3 regions of the Mesorhizobium sp. LNHC229A00 genome follow, and region 3 is predicted to be linked to each of the others. Evidence: predicted binding sites of a transcription regulator. Region 3 holds the regulator's gene; each other region holds the start of a gene.

Region 1 (4,170 bases), on a different contig from region 3:
GATCCAGTCCTTCGTCAGCGGCACCTTGCCGGCGGCACCCGGCGAGCGTGTGCTGGTCACCATTCTCTGCGTGGACATCACCTCGCCATCTGCCTCCGCAGATGGCCTGGATTTGAGGCGGAGATATGTGGACGCGATCTGCGATCAAGTGCAGCTGGCGCAGGGCAGGGAGATCCGGCGCGACGCGAATGGCCTGCTCGCTGCCTTCCAGCGTCCGACGCGGGCGATCCAATGCGCCATGGCGATCCGCGACAGTTTGAAGCCTTCTGGCCTCGCCGTCCGTGCCGCGGTGCATATTGGCGAGTGCGAAAGGGAAGACGGTGATTTAACCGGCACCGCCATCGACCAAGCAGTGCTGATGCTCGGCCAAGCCTCGCCAGGCGAGATCATTACGTCGCGCACAATCCGCGACCTCGTGCCGGGCTCCGGCCTTGTGTTTACAGAGCGCGGCGGGACCGAAACAGGCGCCGTGCCGGGAGGCGGGCAACTCTATGGGGTCGGTGCAGCGTCGGCCTGACAGCGGCGAAGCGCGGCATGGTGTCGGTTGACGCGCCGCCGGGGACAGTCCCTTTCTCCGGTCAAAGCTCCTTTTCCGCCAGTTCCCTGAATGCGTCGGGCACCGAGCGGGCCGCTTCCAGGGCCACCGTACCGTAGCCGACCGCCTGTTTGCCGAAACGCTGGCGGATCTTATCGATGGCGCGGTCGGCGCCGAAGCGCGCGAGGCCTTTTTGGCTGCCCGGGCGGCGCCTCTCGTCGGCGAGGCCGAGTGGCAGGTCGAGCTGCAGTTCGGCGCTCTCCTCCAGGTGCGAGACCGAGATCGCCAGCAGAGAGATCGTTTTCTCCCGGGGATGCTCGGCGAGCACGCCGCGCACCAAATCCCCTGCGATCTCGGCCAGAGTGGCGGTCGCCGAGATCGGCTGTTCCAGCGTGATCGAGCGCGTGACGGCGCTGAGATCGGCAAAGCGCACGCGCACCGTTACCGTGCGGCCGGGGCGGTTCCTGGCGCGCAACCGGCTGGCGACGCGGTCGGCCAGATGCAGCAGTGTCGGCACGATCACCCGGGCCACGGCCGGCTTTTGCCCGAGGGCCGATTGCGCGCCGGCCGAGTGCGCCCGGCGCTTCGTCTCCAGTTTGCGCGGATCGCGGTTCCGTGACAGGGCCGCGAGCTTTTCGCCGGCGGCGGGGCCAAGCAGCCGGGCTAGGGCGCCGCTGTGGGTCCGGGCCAACTCGCCGATGGTCTCGACGCCGATCTCGGCCAAGCGCGCCCTGGTGGCCGGGCCGACGCCCCACATCAGCGAGACCGGCAAATCATGCAGGAAGGCAAGCTCGGTGCCGGGCTCGACCACCACCAGCCCGTCGGGCTTGGCGACTTGCGAGGCGATCTTGGCCAGATGCTTGGTGCGCGCCACGCCGATCGAGATCGGCAGGCCGAGTTCGGCCCGCACACGGCCGCGGATCGTGGTCGCGATTTCCCGCGGGGAGCCGAACAGATGCGTGCAGCCGGCGACATCGGCGAAGGCCTCGTCGATGGAGATGCGTTCGACCACCGGCGTGAAATCGTCGAGCACCTTGATCGCCGCGTCGCCCAGCCGCTGGTAGTGGCTGAAATTTCCGCCGACGAAGATCAATTGCGGGCAAAGCTCGCGCGCCTTGCGCCCCGGCATGCCGCCGCGGACGCCAAAGGCGCGCGCTTCGTAAGAGGCGGCGAGCACCACGCCGCCGCCGACCGCGATCGGCTTGCCGCGCAGCGTCGGATCGAGCAGTTGCTCGACCGAGGCATAGAAGGCGTCGAGATCGGCATGCAGGATGGTGGCCGTCGTTTCCATCCTGTTCCGCTCATCCGCGATTGCTGATAGATAGGAACATATAGTGAACAAATAGAGATCATTGTCAATTGATCTTTGGCGCATCGGTGCTCTTTAGGAATAACCGAGGCGCGCAAAGCTCCTGCTTCTCCACAGGAAGAGGGAGGCAGCGCACTTCCTAGACAACATGCTCCGCCCGCAGTGCCGCCTTCATCCGTTCCAGCGCCGGCCCGCCGCCGGCCGACAGTTCGTCTGCGATACGGGCGAGCTTGTCGTCGGACTTGCGGTGCTTGCTGCCCCAGGCGCCAAGCGTCGCCAGCACCGGCAGGAGATCGATGCCGGCTTCGGTCAGCCGATAGATCGCCTTCAGCCCGTGGCTGGGGTCGTCGCTGCGGGTGAGGATGCCTTCGTCTTGCAGCGTCTGCAGCCGCTCGGCCAATGTGCGCGAGGAGATGCCTTCATCGGATTGCAGGAACTCGCGAAAATGCTTTTTGCCGGCGAAGACCAGGTCGCGGATGATGAGCAACGTCCAGCGATCGCCGAGCAGTTCCAGCGACAGGTTGATGGGGCAGCCGGATCTTTCACGCGTTGACATCTCTATGGTTCCATTTTTAAATCACTTTACTGTTGACATCATTCTTTCCATCAGTCAAATGCTTCCAAAAGTAAATCGTTAGATCGCAACTTGGCCAGCAGGAGGACGTCATGAGCCAGGCCATCGGGAAAATCAGCACACCAAGAACCGTCGTGGTCGTCGGGGCTACCAACGAGGTTGGCAAGGCAGTCGCCCAGGTCCTGACCGGGCGGGGGCATATTGTGCGCGGCGTGGCGCGCAGCCTGGGTGTGGCGCTTGACGATAGCGACGCGCTCGCCACCGCCTTTTCCGGTGCCGACAGCGCCTATGTAATGATTCCGTTCGACATCACGGCGCCGGATCTTCATCGCTTCGAGGATGAAGTCGGTGCGCGGCTGGCGGCGGCGATCGCGAAGTCAGGCGTGCGCCGCGTCGTGCTGCTCAGCGGCCTCAACGCCCATCTCAGGATGGGAACTTCGCTCGGCGCCGCCTTGATGGAGGAACGGCTGGCGGCGCTCGGCCTCCACGAACTGGTGTTTTTGCGCGCCTCATTCTTCATGGAGAACTTCGCCAAGGGCATGGGCTTTGTCCAGCAGGCCGCTTCCGGCATCTTCATGACGCCGTTCCGGGGCGATCCGCCGATGCCTTTGATTGCTGCCAGCGATGTCGGCCAGCGCGCCGCCGCCCTGCTGGACGCCACGCGTTTTCCAAGCGAGCGGATCATCGAATTGCATGGCGGCGGCTACTATGCCTTCGAGCAGGCCACCGCGATCCTTGGCAGCGCGATGGGGAGGCAGGTCGCTTACAAGGCGGCCCCATTCACTGAGGCGCGCGCCGGGATGATCGCCAGCGGCCTGTCACCGAGCTTTGCCGATGCGCTCGGCGAAACGGCGGCGAGTTTCAACAAGGGTGAACGCTGGGCGCTTGAGGCACCGTCAATCCGCAACGCCACGCCGACCACTTTCGAAAGCTGGGCACAAGCCTTTGCCCGTTCGCAAAACGCGGCGTGATCCTTCCTGACTGGAATCCGGAAACGAGGAGAACCCCATGAAAAAGCTGATCCTTCAGATGCAGATGTCGGTCGACGGTTTCGTCGGCGGCGATGCCGACCATCCCTGGCAACTCTGGGGATGGGGCGACGACATCGGGTGGGACGAGGAGCTGAAGCGTGATTTCAACGCCGTGTTTGCCGGCATCGACACCGTGCTGCTCAGCCGCAAGATGGCTGAGGAAGGTTATCTCGCCCATTGGGGCCATGCGGCGAGCAAATATCCGGCCGATTCGTTTTATGCCTTCGCCCAGCGCATCGTCGACGCGCGCAAGGTGGTGCCGAGCGACAGGCTCGAGACCTCGCGATGGGAGCGCACGACGGTGGTGAGCGGCGACCTGCCGCGCGAGGTCAACGCATTGAAGGCGGGTGAGGGCGGCGACATGGCCGTCTTCGGCGGGGCTGGCTTTGCGTCGGCGCTGATCGCGGCCGGATTGATCGACGAGTTCCAGCTGTTCGTCAATCCGGCCGTGCTGGGCGCCGGCCGCCGCATTTTCGACCAAGGCGGGTTCCAAAACCTGCTTCTGCTTGGTTCGAAGGCTTATGCCTGCGGCATGGTGGTCAGCCGCTACGCGCCGGCAGGTTGATCGCGGGCGTGCGGGCCGCACGCCGGTAAAAGACATTTGGCCGGAATCCTTTGCCCGCTTCTCTTCGTCTTCTAGGTGGGTCGCCGGAAGGGCGGCCGCATCAATTCTGAATGGAGAGACAGATGATCCTGGTGACAGGCGCCACCGGCCTGAACG
Region 2 (4,170 bases), on a different contig from region 3:
GATCTCGCCGTTCCCCGCCGCTGGCACCGTGCCCGGATCCAGTGAAACGTCGCGACCGCCGAAGCCGTAGGCGAAATTGGCGCTGTATTTCGCGCCCAAGTCCTGCCCTGCCTGGCGGTTGATCTCGACGAACCGGACATTGAGCTGAACCTGCTGCGACGACGAGATATTGACCGAGTTGATCACTTCCTCATTGCCGGAAAAGCGGCTGGCGATCTTGCTTGCCTTATCCGCCGCAACGGCGTCATCCGCCTCACCCGACAGCACGACACGGCCGTTGGCCGAGCCGACCTTGATCTTGGCGTCCGGCACACTGGCACGGATTGTGTTCGCCAATTGGTCGGTGTCGAGCGTCACCTCGATGTCCACGGTGCCGACGAGCTGCTTGTTCTGGTCGAACAGCGCAATGCCGGTGGTGCCGAGATTGTTGCCCAGGACATAGAAGGATTTGTCGGTCAGCGGGTTGACGTTCGCGATTTCGGGATCGCCGATGACGATCTGGTAGAAGGCGGCGCTCGTCATGATCGTCTTGGGCTTGCCCTTGGCAACCTTGATCGACGCATTCTTCGTCGACGAGACATAGACGATGTCGTTGTCCGCCTTTGCCGCTCCGGGCAAGGCGAGCACGCCGCTCGCAGCCAGGGCAAACGCCGTTGCCAGGGCGCGCACGAAGCGCGACCGAGCCGTCATTCGATATAGGGTACGCATCAACATTGTCCCGTCCCGCCCGGTCCCCACCGGTCTTTACTTCTGGTCCCGCGTTGGAACCTGATATTCCTCGGCCTGCGTGCCGCGCGTCACGATGATCGTCTTGAATTTCGGCTTCTCCGGCTCCTTCGCTATGGCATCGAACAAAGAGCCGGCCACGGCCTGTGTCTTGGAAGCGACGGATCCGCCGAAGGAAGAGATGGTGGTGACGCCGTTCTTGCCATCGCCGCCTTCGCTGGCGGAGCGAAGCGACAGCGACAGCGTTCCGACGGTACGGGCAAGCGCCACTTTCTGCGCGCCGTCGCTCGTCACCTCGAGGGTCACGGAATTGGCCACCTGCGGCGTTGTCTGGCGCTCGTCGGCGCCCTGCCCGACGCTGAGCACCTTGGCGTCGGCAACGACGATCTCCGAGGTGATGGTCGAACCGGCAGCCCCTTGCGCGTTCTTGGCGACTTCCTGGATTTCGCCGGCGTCGCGGGTCAGCACGACATCGACCCGGTCGCCCGGCGTGACGAAGCCACCGACGCCGGCGATCTCGTCGGTGCGGATGGTGACCGCGCGCATTCCGGGCGTCAGCATGTTGGACAGCGTCGCGCGGCCGTTCGGTCCCGACAGCTTGGTGAGCAGCACCGGCTCGTTGATCTCGATCGGCGACAGCGCGACCCGGCCGCCTTCGCCAAGCAATCCATCGATGGTGGCAAAGGCGCCCTGCGGAAGGGAATCCTGCGGCCACGGGATTTCGCTGAGCTTGGCGCGGTCGAGTTCCATGCCGTAGCGCAATGGCGCGTTCGCCACCACGATGGTCTTGAACTCGATCCTGGGCGCGGCCGGAGCAGCGATCGAGGCCGTTTTCTCCTGGGCATCGGCCTTGGCCTGGCTCTTGACCCAGAAATCCGCGACAAAGATCGAGATCGCCCCGAAAACGGCGGCGATGCCGATCATCGTTATGGCCTTGCCCCTCACGCCGAAAACCCCTGATGCCGGTCGTTTCTTGTTATGTTGGGCTCACGCTAGGCGGCATTGTTAAAGAATCAGGAATATTGCGCGGCGGCATTTGAGCTATTTCCGCCCGCTTGGTTATCGAATGGTTTTAGGGTAAGAGCAGTTAAATCCCCGAACGTAACAGGAACCTCCGTCGCTTGGCGCTGAAAAGCGTGGCAGTATCGACGGGGTGATTCGCAGCTTGGACTCTATGGCAGGCATGGACGACAACAACGATCTTTTCGGCAATCTGGAGAAACAGCCGCAGCCGGTTCGCACGCCGGCGCGCCCGGCGGATCCGCTGGTGCAGGCGGCCGCCAGGCGCCCAGCCGCAACCAAGGATGGCAGCGAGGGCTACAGCGCCGCCGACATCGAGGTGCTTGAGGGCCTTGAGCCGGTGCGCCGCCGGCCAGGCATGTATATTGGCGGCACCGACGACAAGGCGATGCACCATCTCTTCGCCGAGGTCATCGACAATTCGATGGACGAAGCGGTTGCCGGCCATGCCACCTTCATCGATGTCGAACTCTCCGCCGACGGCCATCTCACAGTCACGGACAATGGCCGCGGCATTCCGGTCGACATGCACCCAAAATTCAAGAAGCCGGCGCTCGAAGTCATCATGACGACGCTGCATTCGGGCGGCAAGTTCGACTCCAAGGTCTACGAGACATCAGGCGGCCTCCACGGCGTTGGCGTCTCCGTCGTCAACGCCCTGTCGGATCATCTCGAGGTCGAGGTCGCGCGGGGCCGCCAGCTCTATCGCCAACGCTTTTCGCGCGGCGTCCCGGTGACCGGACTGGAGCAACTCGGCGAAGTTCACAACCGGCGCGGCACAAAAATCCGCTTCCACCCCGATGAGCAGATATTCGGCAAGGGGGCGGCCTTCGAGCCGGCGCGTCTCTACCGCATGACGCGTTCGAAGGCTTACCTGTTTGGCGGCGTCGAGATCCGCTGGACCTGCGATCCCTCCCTGATCAAGGAAAAGGATCAGACACCGGCCAAGGCGGAATTCCATTTCCCAGGCGGCCTCAAGGATTATCTGAAGGCGTCGCTCGGCGACGACTTCCAGGTGACGCGCGAAATCTTCGCCGGCAAGAGCGACAAGCAAGGCGGCCATGGCTCGCTGGAATGGGCGGTGACCTGGTTCGGTGGCGACGGCTTCATCAATTCCTACTGCAACACCATCCCGACCGGTGAAGGCGGCACCCACGAAGCCGGCTTCCGAAACGTGCTGACGCGCGGCCTGCGCGCCTATGCCGACCTCGTCGGCAACAAGCGCGCCTCGATCGTCACGTCGGAAGACGTCATGATCTCGGCCGCCGGCATGCTGTCGGTGTTCATCCGCGAGCCGGAATTCGTCGGCCAGACCAAGGACAGGCTGGCGACGATCGAAGCGATACGCATCGTCGAGACCGCGATCCGCGACCCGTTCGACCATTGGCTGGCCGATAATCCGCAGGAAGCCTCGAAGCTGCTCGACTGGGTGATCGCGCGCGCCGACGAACGCGTGCGCCGCCGCCAGGAAAAGGAAGTGTCGCGCAAGAGCGCGGTGCGCAAGCTGCGCTTGCCGGGCAAGCTCGCCGACTGCACGCAGAACGCGGCGGCTGGTGCCGAACTCTTCATCGTCGAAGGTGATTCCGCCGGCGGCTCGGCCAAGCAGGCACGCGACCGTGCCAGCCAGGCCGTGTTGCCGCTGCGTGGAAAAATCCTCAATGTCGCCAGCGCCGGCAATGACAAGCTTGCCGCCAACCAACAGATATCGGACCTGATCCAGGCGCTCGGCTGCGGCACGCGGTCAAAATACCGTGACGAGGATTTGCGCTACGACCGCGTCATCATCATGACCGATGCCGATGTCGACGGCGCCCACATCGCTTCGCTGCTGATCACCTTCTTTTACCAGGAGATGCCGGCGCTGGTGCGCGGCGGCCATCTCTACCTGGCGGTGCCGCCGCTTTACTCGATCAGGCAAGGCGGCAAGGTCGCCTATGCCCGCGACGACGCCCACAAGGATGAGCTTCTGCGCACCGAGTTCACCGGCCGCGGCAAGGTCGAGCTTGGCCGCTTCAAGGGCCTGGGCGAAATGATGGCCGCGCAGCTCAAGGAAACCACCATGGACCCAAGGAAGCGTACCTTGCTCAGGGTTGATGTGAACGAAATCGATTCCGCCACCAAGGACAGGGTCGATGAGCTGATGGGCACCAAGCCCGAAGCCCGTTTCCGCTTCATCCAGGAACGCGCCGAATTCGCCGAGACGGAAGTGCTGGATATCTAGCCGCTGGCGCGTTTAGCTTGCATTCCTGACATGGAGACCAGCATGTGACCTGGCCGCGGCTGAAGACCTATTTCGAGACGAGCCTGGCCGGGCTGACGCAACCGACACGCTCTGACTGGATTTTTGCGCTCCGCACCGTTTCGGCCGGCATGATCGCATTGCTGGCCGCTTACGCGCTGAAGCTCGACCATCCGCAATGGGCG
Region 3 (4,170 bases):
CTTGGCCGCCACCGGATCGGTGACCGCGGCAAAAACGATCGGAATGCCGGAACCCGCGAGCGCTTTCTTGGCGATCTGCGAGACCGGCGTGGTGATGGTGTAGATCAGCTTGGGCTGCTCGGCCTGCAGCTTGGCGATCATCTGCGGCACCAGCGACGCATCGAAATTGGTGTGGCTCTCCGTGTAGACGACGTCCTTGCCCTCGACGAAGCCGTTATCCGTCAGCGCCTTCTTGAAGCCGGCTATGGCGGCGTTCAATTGCGGATGCTCGCCGAAATTGGCAATGCCGATACGGATCTGATCGGCCGCGGCACTGCCGGCGCTGACCATCAATGCGCCTGCCAGGGCCAAACCCGACAACCAAGCGGATTTCGACTTTAACATCATTTCCTCCCAGATTTGATCAGGGCCGCTTGGAAACGCGGCTGCTCCGCGATCATGGTCAGTCCGCCGGTCTGTGTCAAACATTATATATAATTGTGGTAGTAACCCAGTATCATATATACTTTTAGCCAGACGACGGATTGATCACGATGCGGGATGAGACGAGTTCCACAAAAACGGAAGCCGCCTATCAGCTGTTGCGGCGCGACATCCTGACCACGCGCCTCATGCCCGGCGCCCCGCTCAAACTGAGTGCGCTGCGCGGCACATATGGCGTCGGTTGGACACCGTTGCGCGAAGCCCTGTCGCGGCTCGAGGCCGAACGCTTGGTCACCGCCATCAGCAATCGTGGTTTTGCCGTGGCTCCGGTGTCGCGGGCCGAGCTGGAGGATCTGGCACGCGCCAGGATGGTGGTCGAGATACCCCTGTTCCTCGAATCGATGGAAAAAGGCGGCAGGGAGTGGGAGGATGCCGTAGTCACTGCCCACTACCGGCTCTCGCGTTGCAAGACGGCGGTCGACGATCCCTCCGACACGGCCGTCGACAGATGGGATGAGAACCACGAGGCTTTCCATGCGGCGCTGCTGAGCGCCGCCACATGCGACTGGCTGTTGCGGTTCCGCTCGACAATCTCGGATCAGTTGCGCCGGCATCATCGCTTTCTTGGTCTGGCGCCGACATTGCGGGCCGCGGCCGGCCTCAAGGACGGCTATGAACAGGCAATGGAGGCGTTGTGCGAAGCGATCGCGATCGAACACCATACTGCGATCATGGAAGCGGCACTCGATCGTGACGTCGAACGGGCCAAGGCGTTGATGACGGCGCATATCGGCTACACACTGCACGTCTATGTTCATAGCGAAGACAGCGGCGCGACCAGATACGCCGCCCGCGCCGGCAGCTTGAAGGGGTCGGGATAACTTCAGCGCTTCCGCGACGCCTATTCGCACGCGCTGGCCGGAGTGCGCCGAACGCCCGGGTCCATGGCCGCCCGGAGCTACCAATGGTTGGCATTTTGGTTTCGTTTCGTTCCGCGAATAATGAATCCATGAAATATACGGTACCCCTGGGAAGAAGCCTTCCAGATGGCTGATGCCAGCTCCATCGGCGGATAGGCCACAGGCCATTAACCAAACGATTTCAATGTGCCTGCCGATCGCGGAAAGGACCAGTTGCTGACGCCGTTGGGGGCAAAAAACTTCAGACCCCTTAACAAATTCATTAAACTTTAAACGGTTGCAGAACACAACTGGAACAGATAGTGTTTGTTCTGGGTTTGTTTTTTCGATTCTGGTTCAACCTTTCGTTCAATGTCTTGGGGGCCGCCATGCTGACACGCAAGCAACATGAACTGTTGATGTTCATCCACGAACGGCTCAAGGAAAGCGGGATACCGCCTTCCTTCGACGAGATGAAGGAAGCACTCGATCTTGCCTCCAAGTCGGGGATCCATCGCCTGATCACGGCGCTGGAGGAGCGCGGCTTCATTCGCCGGCTACCCAATCGGGCGCGCGCGCTGGAAGTGCTTCGGCTGCCGGACTCGATCGCGCCGGGCCTCAATGCGGCAAAGAAGTTCTCGCCAAGTGTCATCCAAGGCAGCCTTGGCCAAGGCAGTCTCGGACGCCAGATCAGGCCGGCCGCTGCGCCTTCGCGCCTGCCCGCGGCCGGCAACGACGACGATGCGGTTTCAGCCGTGTCCATCCCGGTCATGGGCCGTATCGCCGCCGGTGTGCCGATCGATGCAATCCAGCATCAGACGCATTCGATCTCGGTGCCGCCGGACATGATCATGGGCGGCGAGCATTATGCGCTGGAGGTCAAGGGCGACTCGATGATCGAGGCTGGTATCTTCGATGGGGACACGGTCATTATCCGCAATGCCGACACGGCAAGCCCGGGCGAAATTATCGTGGCACTGGTCGACGAGGAGGAAGCGACGCTGAAGCGGTTCCGCCGCAAAGGCGCTTCGATCGCGCTTGAGGCTGCCAATCCAGCCTACGAAACACGCATTTTCGGGCCGGACAGGGTCAAGGTACAAGGCAAGCTGGTCGGGTTGATCAGGCGCTACTGAGCCGGCTTTCCATCGGGCTTGTCGGGTTTTTTGTACGGCGGCAGCCCCCTCGCCTCGCGTGAGAATTTTCGCTGTTCGTGCCAGGGTCGGTATGGTCCGTCGACGGCGAATTCGATCCCGGCCCGGGTCGTGGCCGACTGGGGATTGAAGAAGACGGCAGCGCTTCCCTTGCGGGCGAGCTGCCGTTTGGTGACGACGAGAACCAGCGGATTGTGGCAGGTGTCATAGGCGGTCGCGTCGTTCACGATGATCAGGTCAGCGAAAGCGCAGGCTTTCCAGGTGGTCTTGCGGTCCTCGACATAAGCAATGATCGCGCCGGAAGGGTGCCTGGCAAGGCACAGGCCTTCGCGGCAGTAGAAGGGCGATCCCGGCGGCAGGTCGGCGGGACTGGCAACGTCGAATTGCCCGTCTGTCTTGTCGAACATTTCCGGTTTGACGATTGTTTCGGAGATCAGAGCGCGCTTCCAGTTGTCGGTTGCGAATTCGTTCGGACGTTCCCGGTTGACGGCCAGTTCGCCATTGCCGATCGGCAGCGCTACCAGCCGCGCATCTTCCGAGATCAGCACATCGGGCGCGCGCGTGTGCGACACAGTCAACAGGCCGGCGAGCGCGAATGGCAGCGCCGCGAGCCGCAGCCAGGTCGTCGCCATCGTCGCGATAACCAGCGCGACGGTGACCAGCAGCACGGATTGCTGCGAAATCAGCCCGACTCCGTCGACCGGAGAGCGCTCCGATATCCACGCCGACACGGCGATCATCGCCGTCAGGCCCTTGCCCATGAGGTAGAGAGCCGGCCAATCCAGTCCGAATGGCATCAGCAGCGCGCTAGCGACGGCCAGGAACATCACGACCGACACGATCGGCATCACGGCCAGATTGGCGAACAGGCTGAGGGGCGATACCCGCTGGAAATGCCAGATGGCAAACAGTGCCGTGGCGCTGCCGGCGATAATCGACGTCATGGCCAATCCACCTGTCGCCAGCAGGAATTTTCGCGTCAGGAGCCCGGGCAGGATCGCTTTGGCGGCGGTGGCCTGGTCTTTCCCGCACGGTGATCGGCCCAGCCGGCATAAGCGCCAACCAGGGCCGCGGTCGCGGCGAACGACATCTGAAAGCTTGGGCCGACGACCTCGTGCGGCGAGACCAGGATGACGGCGATCGCCGAGATCGCCAGATTGCGCATGGTCAGCGCAGCGCGATCGAAGAAGACGGCAATCAGCATCACCGCCAACATGATGAAGCTGCGTTCGGCCGCAACGACGACACCGGAAATCATGAGATAGGCGGCGATCGAGAACAGTGCGGCGGCGGCGGCGTATTTCTTCACCGGCCGGCGCGCGGAAAAGTCTGGTAACAGTGCGAAGGCACCACGCAGCAGACCCATGATGGTGCCGGCCACAAGCGCCATATGCAGTCCCGAAATAGAGATGATGTGATAGATGCCGGTACGCCGCATCGCTTCATTGATTTCATCGGGTATGCCGGCGCGCACGCCGACGATCAGCGCCGCCGCGATCTCGCCTTCAGCGCCGCCGACGCTGCCCCTGATGTGGTCGGCGATGGCTTCGCGGGCATTTTCAATGCCTGAGAAAAGGCGAGCCGATAGCGGCATCTCACCGTCAGCGGGGGAAACAACCGTCGGATTGCCGAGGAAGAAGCCGCTGCCGCCGATGCCGGCGAAATAACTGTCGAAAGAGAAGTCGTAACTGTCCGGC

What was found. Region 3 encodes LexA, which represses DNA repair genes until DNA is damaged. Its sites were predicted from a motif close to TGTTCNNNNTGTGTTCNG; they were not measured.
Region 1: a site for LexA is predicted at 1,859-1,876, ahead of dinB (DNA polymerase IV). Genes of this name have one in related genera too.
Region 2: a site for LexA is predicted at 1,822-1,839, ahead of parE (DNA topoisomerase IV subunit B). Genes of this name have one in related genera too.

The regions. Positions count from the first base shown of each region.
Region 1 covers NZ_AYWQ01000014.1:22,536-26,705, forward strand. The annotation lists gene X742_RS1000000174165 (hypothetical protein) at 1-78, opposite strand, end outside; gene X742_RS0137855 (hypothetical protein) at 128-517, shown strand; gene dinB (DNA polymerase IV) at 579-1,826, opposite strand; gene X742_RS06735 (helix-turn-helix domain-containing protein) at 1,984-2,400, opposite strand; gene X742_RS146595 (NmrA family NAD(P)-binding protein) at 2,511-3,389, shown strand; gene X742_RS146590 (dihydrofolate reductase family protein) at 3,427-4,014, shown strand; gene X742_RS1000000172895 (NmrA family NAD(P)-binding protein) at 4,137-4,170, shown strand, end outside.
Region 2 covers NZ_AYWQ01000001.1:615,124-619,293, reverse strand. The annotation lists gene X742_RS166670 (type II and III secretion system protein family protein) at 1-714, opposite strand, end outside; gene cpaB (Flp pilus assembly protein CpaB) at 745-1,671, opposite strand; gene parE (DNA topoisomerase IV subunit B) at 1,910-3,967, shown strand; gene X742_RS166685 (FUSC family protein) at 4,012-4,170, shown strand, end outside.
Region 3 covers NZ_AYWQ01000012.1:199,846-204,015, forward strand. The annotation lists gene X742_RS147745 (ABC transporter substrate-binding protein) at 1-384, opposite strand, end outside; gene X742_RS147740 (GntR family transcriptional regulator) at 534-1,304, shown strand; gene lexA (transcriptional repressor LexA) at 1,712-2,455, shown strand; partial or broken gene X742_RS01000000170410 (ComEC/Rec2 family competence protein) at 2,449-4,170, opposite strand, start outside.